3 regions of the Streptomyces sp. CNT372 genome follow, and region 1 is predicted to be linked to each of the others. Evidence: riboswitches for the same ligand, from Rfam matches in the RefSeq annotation. Region 1 holds a riboswitch; each other region holds the start of a gene.

What was found. A riboswitch is a leader RNA that binds a small molecule or an ion and turns the genes downstream of it on or off. The one in region 1 is predicted to bind cyclic di-AMP.
Region 2: another riboswitch for cyclic di-AMP. It lies ahead of C593_RS0116070 (M23 family metallopeptidase); the one in region 1 lies ahead of C593_RS0105320 (M23 family metallopeptidase).
Region 3: another riboswitch for cyclic di-AMP. It lies ahead of C593_RS0108375 (LysM peptidoglycan-binding domain-containing protein); the one in region 1 lies ahead of C593_RS0105320 (M23 family metallopeptidase).

What each region holds. Positions count from the first base shown of each region.
Region 1 covers NZ_KB897777.1:599,207-602,470, reverse strand. The annotation lists gene C593_RS0105325 (PrsW family intramembrane metalloprotease) at 1-438, shown strand, start outside; gene C593_RS0105320 (M23 family metallopeptidase) at 658-1,707, opposite strand; cyclic di-AMP (ydaO/yuaA leader) riboswitch at 1,719-1,874, opposite strand; gene C593_RS0105315 (PP2C family protein-serine/threonine phosphatase) at 2,089-3,264, opposite strand, start outside.
Region 2 covers NZ_KB897782.1:210,326-213,589, reverse strand. The annotation lists gene C593_RS0116085 (helix-turn-helix domain-containing protein) at 1-249, shown strand, start outside; gene C593_RS33370 (DUF6126 family protein) at 257-418, shown strand; gene C593_RS0116075 (tyrosine-protein phosphatase) at 444-1,268, opposite strand; cyclic di-AMP (ydaO/yuaA leader) riboswitch at 1,759-1,918, shown strand; gene C593_RS0116070 (M23 family metallopeptidase) at 1,921-2,889, shown strand; gene C593_RS0116065 (SGNH/GDSL hydrolase family protein) at 3,090-3,264, shown strand, end outside.
Region 3 covers NZ_KB897779.1:92,535-95,798, reverse strand. The annotation lists gene C593_RS0108380 (transglycosylase family protein) at 1-953, shown strand, start outside; cyclic di-AMP (ydaO/yuaA leader) riboswitch at 1,228-1,401, shown strand; gene C593_RS0108375 (LysM peptidoglycan-binding domain-containing protein) at 1,405-2,085, shown strand; gene eno (phosphopyruvate hydratase) at 2,499-3,264, shown strand, end outside.

The DNA of each region.
Region 1 (3,264 bases):
TTCATGGTGCCCGCCTTCGGGCTGCTGACCTGGCTGACCATCTGGACCAGGCAGCGGGAGCTGCACACGATATCCACGCACCTCCCGGCCTACGCGGCGGCCGGCTGGCTCACCCCGGCGGAGCCGCCGGCGCTGTCCTCGATGCGCGCGCGGACGATGGCCCGGGACATGGCCCGGCGGACGTACGGCCCGGCGGCCGGGCACGCGGTCTCCGAGTACGAGCGGTTGGCCACCTCCCTCGCCTTCCTGCGCCACCGGGCCCACCGCGGCGCGGCGGGCCCGGACTTCGTGGAGCGCGAGCGGGAGCTGCTGCACCGCCTGTGGCTGCGGCGCGAGGTGGCAGCCCCGGCCCTCGCGTACGCGGCCCGGGCGACGGGCCGGACCGCGTACGTGCCGCCGCACCGGGACTACGACGGCTACAACCCGTACCGCACCTGACCGCCGCCGGACCGCTCCCGGCGCCCCGGACGGCCGCGCGCCACGCCCGGGCCGCCGTATCCGGGCAGCCGTGTCCGGGCAGCCACGCCCGGGCCGCCGCGTCCGCGAGCGCGCCCTCGTGGGCTTCCCCGGAGGCGGAGGCCGGGTTCACGGAACCACAACGCCCCGCCCGGAGCCGCCTGTTCAGCGGCACTCCCGGGGCGGGGCGTGGAGGTGGTGTCAGACGCTCAGGCCCTTGCCCTGCAGCCAGGCGAGGGGGTCGATCCCGGCGCCGCCGGGGGTGTGGACCTCCAGGTGCAGGTGCGGCCCGGTGACGTTGCCGGTCGCGCCGACGCGGCCGATGGTCTCGCCGGTGGTGACCTTCTGCCCCGCGCTCGCGGTCATGGAGGACAGGTGCGCGTAGAGCACCTCGGTGCCGTCCTCCAGCTCCAGCAGGATGCGGTAGCCGTAGGAGCCGGACCAGCCGGCCGCCTTCACGGTGCCGCCGTGCACGGCCTTCACCGGGGTGCCGGTGGGGGCGGCGAAGTCCAGGCCGGTGTGCTGCCCGGAGGACCACATGGCGCCGGACTGCCCGTAGGTGGAGGTGAGGGTGTACGAGGAGGTCGGGAGGGACCAGCTCGCGGCCAGCTTGGCGAGGCGCTCCGCCTCGGCCTTCGCCCGCGCGGCCTCCTCGGCCTTGCGCTTCTCCTCCGCGGCCTTCTTCTCGGCCTCGCTCTGCTGCTTCTTCGCCTCGGCGGCGGCCTGTTCGGCGGCCGCCTTCTCCGCGGCGGCCTTGGCTTCGGCGTCCGCCTCGGCGCGCTGCTGCTCGGCCTGCTGGAGGATGCGGGCGCGCAGGGCCTCGCCCGCGTTGGCGCCCTGCTCGGCCCCGGCGACGGTGCCCGTGTCGGCGACCTGGGTCATCGCGGTGAGGGGCGCGTGGGCTGTGGCGGTGTCCGTCCCCGCGTCCTCGGAGATCAGCGAGCCCACGCCCGGCAGGGAATCCGCGTCGGGGAGATTGTCCGTGACGACATCGGGAAGGGATATGGAGACGGCGGGCTTGTCCTGCGCGGTGGCCATGCCACCCGCGCCGACGGCGGCGATGACACCGACGCCGAGGACGGTGGAGCTGCGCGCGAGACCGCCGCGCTGCTTGGCCACGCGGTGCCGGCCGCGAACCGGGCGGATGGACTCCTCGGTGGGATTCCACTCCCCCGGCGAGCGCTCCGGGGCGTCACCGCCGAATCGGGAGGAGACCGACGGAGCCTCGGGAGCAGGCATGTTGGACGCCACGAAGGCGTACTCCTTTCCTTCCTTCTCGCCTACCGGGTTAGCTGACGGGTTCGGAGCAGGAAGGTCTCCTACGGGTGCCTCGGCCGCACAACTGCGCGGCAGAGATGCCCGATTCACCCCAATGAGTGGTTCCCCGGTTCCCTTGCGGAATTCGGCGCGTGCGCGCGGCGCCGCCACTGGCGGCGGCTGGGACGACCGCGCTGCGTTATCGAACGTTAATAGACGGCCGGGTCGGAATCCAAGCCGTTCCCACTGATCGTTAACGACTGTGGCCAGGACTTTCCGGGACAGAAGCAGCCGGAATCGGGCGAGTTGATCACGCTTCGGTCTCGGAAGAATTCTGATGCCCCGTCATATGCCGTATGCGGTGGCACGGGACGGCTACGGACGGTACCTGCGCCGTACCCGTACGCCACGCCGCCCGGCGGTCGCCGCGATGGCGCCCTGTTCGCGGGGCGGGGCCACCACCGGCACCGTGCGGCGGCGCTCCGGCTGCCCGGCGGCCGGCCGGTTCACCGCGAGCAGCGCCATGTCGTCGCTCGACCCGCCGCCCGTGTAGCGGCGCACATCGTCGACGAGGGCGTCCAGCAGATCGTCCGGCTCCGGGAAGATCGCGCCCCGCAGCCGATCGACCGGGTCGTAGAAGACCCCGGAGCCGTCCCGGGCCTCGGAGAGCCCGTCCGTGTAGAAGAGCAGCGTGGAGCCGGCGGGCAGCGGATAGGTCTCGGCCCGGTCGGGCCAGCCCGCCAGGTCCGCCATCCCCAGCGGCAGCGCCGGCTCGGCCGGCTGGAGGAGTTCCACCCGGCCGTCGGCGTGCAGGACCAGGGGGTCCGGGTGGCCCCGGTTCACCAGCCGGACCGTGCTCGCCCCGACGACCTCCCCGTCCCGTACCGCCGGGATCTCCGCCAGCACGGCCGTGGTGAACCCCTCGAAGGACTCCAGCCCCGCCCGTCGCGCGCTCTCCCGCTGGAGCGCCCGCTCCAGCCGCTGCGCCACCTCCTCCAGGCTCCCCTCCTGGTCGGCGGATTCCCGGAACGACCCGATCAGCACGGCGACGGCCTCCACCGCCTCCATCCCCTTGCCGCGCACGTCCCCGACGAACAGCCGGACCCCGTGCTTGGTCTCCTGCACGGCGAAGAGGTCGCCGCCGATGAAGGCGTCCGCCTGGGCCGCCTCGTAGCGGGCGGCGATGTGCAGCCCGGCGATCCGGTCCTCGGGGGTGGGCAGCACGGCCCGCTGCGCGGCCTCGGCGATCACCCGCGCCGAGGCCAGCCGCTCGCTGCCTCTGCGCACCACCCGGTTGACGAGCAGGGCCACGGCGGACACCGTGAAGACCGTGCTGATCTCGGTGAACGAACTGATCTCGGTGACGTTGTCGTCGTAGAAGTGCAGCGCGCTGGTGGCCACCACCGCGGCGATGCCGGTGAGCAGCGTCACCACGAAGGAGGCGAGGGAGGCGGCGATCAGCGGGGCGGCCGCGTAGAGGGGGACGGCGGTGAAGCGGGGCGGGGCGAGCGAGTCGTAGAGCACACCGCCGACGAGCATCACGGCGGGCAG
Region 2 (3,264 bases), on a different contig from region 1:
ACCCAGGGCGACCTGGTGCGTGTGCACCCGGGGGAGGAGTGGCTGTACGTGCTGACGGGCCGGCTGCGCCTGGGCCTCGGGGACACCGTGCACGACCTGGCACCGGGTGACAGCGCCCACTTCGACTCGCTCACCCCGCACCGGATCGCCGCCGCCACGCCCGAGGGCGCCGAGCTGCTGTTCGTACACACCCTGCTGCAGAGCCCCGACCCGCACCCCCATCCGCACGTCCGACCGGAAGCCAGGTGACCAGGGAATGTCGCACGACCCCTTGGACAAGCGCGGAGCCGGCGGCGGCCGGCGCGAGGACCGGTTCCCGCGCGGACTCGTCATCCGGCTCTTCGCCTATCTGATCGCGGGCCACATCGTGGCCGCCTTCCTCTACCTGCTCTTCCTGGTGGGCGCGCAGAACCAGTGACCCGGCGGGGCCGGAGGGGGGCGCCTCAGGCGTTCTCGACCAGCCGGCTCCGCAGCCGCTCCCGGGTGGCGGGGGAGAGGCCGAGCCCCTCGGAGAGGTACTGCTCGGTGCCGCCCCAGGTCTCCTCGATCGTCTCGAAGGCCGCCGCGAGATAGGCGGGGCGCGCGTCGAAGAGCGGACTCAGCAGCTCCATCACCTCGGCGGACATCGCGTCCGGGGAGTCGGAGCCGCGGGTGACCTTGTAGCGGCGGTGCGGGTCGTTCGACTTGAGGTAGTCCGCCTCGATCGCGTCCCGCTCCACGCCGACCGCGAGCAGGGTGACGGCCACCGACAGGCCGGCCCGGTCCTTGCCGGCGGCGCAGTGCATCAGGGCCGGGACGCTGTCCTCGGCCAGGGCGTGCAGGACCCGGCTGTGCTCGGCGGTCCGCTGGGTGATGATCGCGCGGTAGGCGGCGATCATCCGGTCCGCGCCCTTGCCGCCGTCGAGGATCGACTTGAGCTGGTCCAGATTGCCGTCCCGGACCATCCGCCAGAACTCCGCGCCGTCGGCCGGGTCGCTCAGCGGCAGGTTGAGGTTGCGCACGCCCGGCAGCTCGACGTCCGGGCCCTCCAGCCGCTGGTCGGCCGCGTTGCGGAAGTCGAAGACCGTGTGCAGCCCGAGGGAGGAGAGGAACGCGGCGTCGCTCGCGGTGGCGTGGGCGAGGTGGCCGCTGCGGTACAGCCTGCCGTGCCGCACCCGCCCGCCGTCGGTGGTCGGCAGCCCGCCCACGTCGCGGAAGTTGCGGACTCCGGCGAGTGCGGGCTCGGGGTCCTGCCCGGCCGGGGATGCCTGCGGCAACTGCTGCGTCACATGGACTCCAATCAATGGCGTCGGTGCCCGTCCCTCCACCGGCGCGGTCGCCGGCGCGGGCGCGCTCCCGACGATACGACACCGGTTCACCCGCCCTTCCCGCGCGGCGGGGCCGGGACGGCGAGGACACCGGGGTGAGGGACGAAGCCGGACGAGCCGGTCGATCTTGAGCGGCAAGTGCGGTAGTGGAATTGCATTCGCGCCTTGTGTCCGAATTAGGAGATTGATTGGAGTGTGCCCCGCAAGCGCCGTAAATGGGAAGCGGCTGGTGAGCAGGATCATATTGGTGACGGTGTGTACTGGCTTCCGCCGGGTCAGTTCCGTGCCGGGCACGGGAGTTGACGGCCCGTCGCCCACGGAGGGTGATGGCCGCCCGGTCCCGGTGCGGGTGCGGTGATTGCGTCCGGGAATTCATGGCTTGTTCCCCCGGGGTGGCTCGCCTACGGTCACGCTCAATCCGGACGGACCGCCTAATCCTGCCGCCGACCGGAGTTCGCACCCACCACCGCGTGGCAGGAGCGGGGGACCCAGGTAGTACGCCGATTCCGGAGCAATTCGGACGGCTTGGGGTGAATTCGCGCGACCAGCGTGAACGGGCATCTCCAGCCCGAACCCGACAGCTCACCTCGCAGGCGCCGGAGAGGAATGCGTCATGCCCGGAAAGGGTAAGCACCGCCGTCCCAAGTCCAATCCCGTGAGCCGTGGCTTCGTCGTCGCCGGCACCGGTGGCGCCGCCATCGCGCTCCCGCTGTTCGGCGCCGCGGGCGCCGGAGCGGCGACCGCCGCCCCCGCGGCCGTCCCCGGCACGTCCGCCGTCGCGGCGCAGGCGCCCGCCGCCGCGCAGCAGGCGGCCCCGGCCAAGGCCGCCGCAGCCGCTCAGGCCGCGGCCAAGAAGGCCCCGAAGACCTACACCGTGGTCCCGGGCGACTACCTGTCCAAGATCGCCGACGACCACGACGTCCGCGGCGGCTGGCAGGAGCTCTTCGACGACAACCGGCGTGCCATCGGCGCCGACCCGTCCCTGATCCACCCGGGCCTCGAACTCACCATCGGCGGCAAGTCGAAGCTGAAGAACGACCCCGAGGCGCGGACCGAGTCCAAGCCGCGCGCCTCCCGCGACGACTCCCGGCAGGAAAAGGCCCCGGCCGCCCCCGCCGAGAAGCCCGCCGAGGCTCCCGCCAAGTCCTCCGCCGCCTCGGCGGCCAAGACCTCCGCCTCCGGCTTCAGCGCGCCCGTCGACGCCGGGGTCACCACCCCGTACCGCCAGGCCGGCGGCATGTGGTCCAGCGGCTACCACACCGGTGTGGACTTCGCCGCGGCCTCCGGCAGCACCGTGAAGGCGGTCGCCTCCGGCACCGTCGAGTCGGCGGGCTGGAGCGGCAGTTACGGCAACGAGGTCGTCATCCGCCACACGGACGGCACCTACTCGCAGTACGCCCACCTGTCCTCGCTCTCCGTCTCCGGCGGCCAGTCGGTCTCCGGCGGGCAGCAGATCGGCCTCTCCGGCTCCACGGGCAACTCCACCGGCCCGCACCTGCACTTCGAGATCCGCACCGGGCCGTCCTACGGCTCGGACATCGACCCGCTGGCGTACCTGCGCCAGAACGGCGTCAACATCTGACGCGCCCCCTGCCCCCGGCCTGACGCGGCCCGCGCCGCGTTCTCCGGCCCCGGTGGTGGTCCCCCGTTCCGTCCGGCGGCGGAGCGGGGGATTCCGCGTATTCCGGCTTGGTGGAAACTTGACCGGTGGTAAAGATCACCTCCCGTCAACCCCTCCTTACGGTCGCGTAGGTCACATCCGGACAGGAAGGATGTGCTCCCGTGGCAGACGATTCGAGAACAGAGACCAGTGGCGCATTCGGGTCGTACGCAGCGATCGGTGACAGTTTCACCGAGGGCGTGGGCGACCCCGGACCCGACGGGACCTTCGTCGGCTGGGCGGACCGGTTCGCGGTCATCCTCGACGACCTCACCCCGGAGCACACCTTCCGCTACG
Region 3 (3,264 bases), on a different contig from region 1:
CCGGATCGGCCATCGCCATCCCGCTGCTCGGCGCGGGCTCCGCGTCCGCTGCCGACGCCGCCACCTGGGACCGGGTCTCCGAGTGCGAGTCCGGCGGCAACTGGACGATCGACACCGGTAACGGCTACTACGGCGGCCTCCAGCTCTCCCAGGAGAACTGGGAGGACTTCGGCGGCACCGCCTACGCGGAGCGTGCCGATCTGGCCAGCCGGTCCCAGCAGATCGCCGTCGCCGAGAAGGTGCTGCAGGCGCAGGGGCCCGAGGCGTGGCAGGCGTGCGCGGTGGTGGGTGGCCTGACGGCGGACGGGGACGCCGACCCGGGTGTCCAGCCCGGCGACCTGCTCCCCTCCGAGCCCGCCCCCTCCGCCACCCCGGACGCGGACAACGGCGCCGGCTCCGACGCGACGGACGGCGACTTGGCGAAGAGCGGCCCGGCCGGCGAGACCGGCGGCACCGACGGCACCGGCTCCGGTGGGACGGGCGGTGGGACGGGCGCGCCCGAGGGCGGCGCTCCGGACGCCACGGACAAGAAGGAGGGGGAGCCCGCCAAGGAGGTGGACCCCTCCGCCGACGCGGACGCCGACGGCTCCGTCGTCCCCGAGGGCGAGCGGTCCGTGCCCGAGGGCACCGGCAAGCACCGCGGCACCCCGGCCCCCGAGGGGACCGAGCCCCCGGCCTCGGAAGCCACGGATCAGGACAATGCGGACGTATCCCGCGAGAACGGCCACCATGCCTCACGAGGTGACGGATCGGCACGTGACGGCGTGACCGAGGCCGCACCCGAGGGCACTTACACGGTCCAGGACGGCGACAGCCTCTGGACGATCGCCGCCGACCGGGAGGTCCCGGGTGGCTGGGCGGCTCTCTACGCCGCGAACGAGACGACCGTGGGCGACGACCCGGACCTCATCCTCCCCGGTCAGAGCCTCGATCTCGGCCTGGAGCAGGAGTAGTTCGCCCTGTCGTTTCGTCGGGTAATGTCCGTTCTGTGCAAGTGAGACAAGGGTCTCTTTGCCGCAACTGGCCCCTTTCGCCCGCCGATTTCGGTCATCTCGACCGCGACCTGCGGAAACAGCCTGCATTCGCCCGGCGGTTCGTCCGTTTTCTCCCCGATGTTCTTCTTTGAACATCGGGGAGACGTGTGTTTACGGTCGGAACCGCTCACCACCGGTGGGCACCGCTGACCGTCACGCCGAATCCTGCCGTCGGTCGGGGGGAACAGTCGTCGCTGGAACAGCGCCGTAGGCAGGAGCGGGGGACCCAGGTAAGTGCCGGTCCCGGCCGCCCGCGAGGGAGGGCCGAGAACGGCTTGGGGTGAAGCCGCGCACCACGAGTGCGCGGCCGGGCACCTTTCCGGCCCGAACCCGACAGCTCACCTCGTAGGCGTCGGTGAGGAGACGATTCATGCTGCGTTCCGGCATCGCCAAGCACCGCCGTCCGTCGAAGATGACCCGTGTCGCCGCCCTCGTGGGCATCACCGGTGCGGCGGTCGCCGCCCCGCTGATCGGCGCGACCTCCGCCTCCGCCGCCACGGCCTCCGAGTGGGACGCCGTCGCCCAGTGCGAGTCCGGCGGCAACTGGTCCATCAACACCGGCAACGGCTACTACGGCGGTCTGCAGTTCTCCGCCTCCACCTGGGCCGCGTACGGCGGCACCGCGTACGCCGCCACCGCCGACCAGGCCTCCAAGTCCCAGCAGATCGCCGTGGCCGAGAAGGTCCTGGCGGGCCAGGGCAAGGGCGCCTGGCCGAGCTGCGGCGTCAACCTGTCCAGCACCCCGTACGGCGGCGGCGCCGCCGAGCAGCCGAAGGAGCGCGCCGAGGCCCCGACCACCCGCTCCGAGCGGTCCGAGGCCCCGAAGAAGTCCGCCCCGGCCGCCCCGAAGACCGAGTCCGCGCCGAAGGGCGGGGCCAAGGGCTTCAAGAAGGGCGACGGCGAGTACAAGGTCAAGCCCGGCGACACCCTCAGCAGGATCGCCGAGGCCGAGAAGGTCGACGGCGGCTGGAAGAAGCTGTTCGAGCTCAACAAGGACATCCTGGAGAGCGCCGACATGATCCACCCCGGTCAGCAGCTCCACCTGAGCTGACCCCTCCCTCCCGTCACCGGGCGGACTTCCCCCCACCCGCCCCGACGGGCACCGGCTACCCCGGTCCGGCGTGCCTTCCCCCGTACACGCCGGGCCGGGGTTCCGTCCGTCCGGGCGCCGGGGCCGCCCGCCCGCCGAGCCCTCAGGGGCCTTCGGCTGTCCCGGCCGCCCCCTGGGTGCCCGGCCGCCCCCGGAGGTCCGGCAACCGGCTCCGGGACGGCCGCCGGTCCGCCGCCGGACCGGTCCCCGGGCGCGGAGGCTGGGGTTCCACCCCTTTCTCCGCTGTTGATGTCCTTTTCCGTCCCAGGGAGCGGGCATCGGGGGGCCTTTCCCTCCGGTGCGGTTAGGCTCTTGCCGCAAGGCCAAGCAGACCTCTGCACCTATTTCGCGTCACATCCCAGAAGGAGATGCTCGTGCCGTCCATCGACGTCGTCGTAGCCCGGGAAATCCTGGACTCCCGAGGCAACCCCACGGTCGAGGTCGAGGTCGGCCTCGACGACGGCAGCACCGGTCGTGCTGCCGTTCCGTCCGGCGCCTCCACCGGTGCGTTCGAGGCCCTGGAGCTCCGCGACGGGGACCAGAACCGCTACCAGGGCAAGGGCGTCGAGAAGGCCGTCCTCGCCGTCATCGAGCAGATCGGCCCGGAGCTCGTCGGCTACGACGCCACCGAGCAGCGCCTGATCGACCAGGCGATGTTCGACCTGGACGCCACCCCGGACAAGTCCTCCCTCGGCGCCAACGCCATCCTCGGCGTCTCCCTCGCCGTCGCGCACGCCGCCTCCGAGGCGTCCGACCTGCCGCTCTTCCGCTACCTCGGCGGCCCGAACGCGCACCTGCTGCCCGTCCCGATGATGAACATCCTGAACGGCGGCTCGCACGCCGACTCCAACGTGGACATCCAGGAGTTCATGATCGCGCCGATCGGCGCCGAGTCCTTCTCCGAGGCCCTGCGCTGGGGCACCGAGGTCTACCACACCCTCAAGAAGGTGCTGAAGACCAAGGGCCTGTCCACCGGCCTCGGCGACGAGGGCGGTTTCGCGCCGAACCTCGACTCCAACCGCGCCGCCCTCGACCTCATCATCGAGGCGATCAAGGAGGCCGGTTACGCCCCCGGCAAGGACATCGCGCTGGCGCTCGACGTCGCCGCCTCCGAGTTCTACAAGGACGGCGTCTACGAGT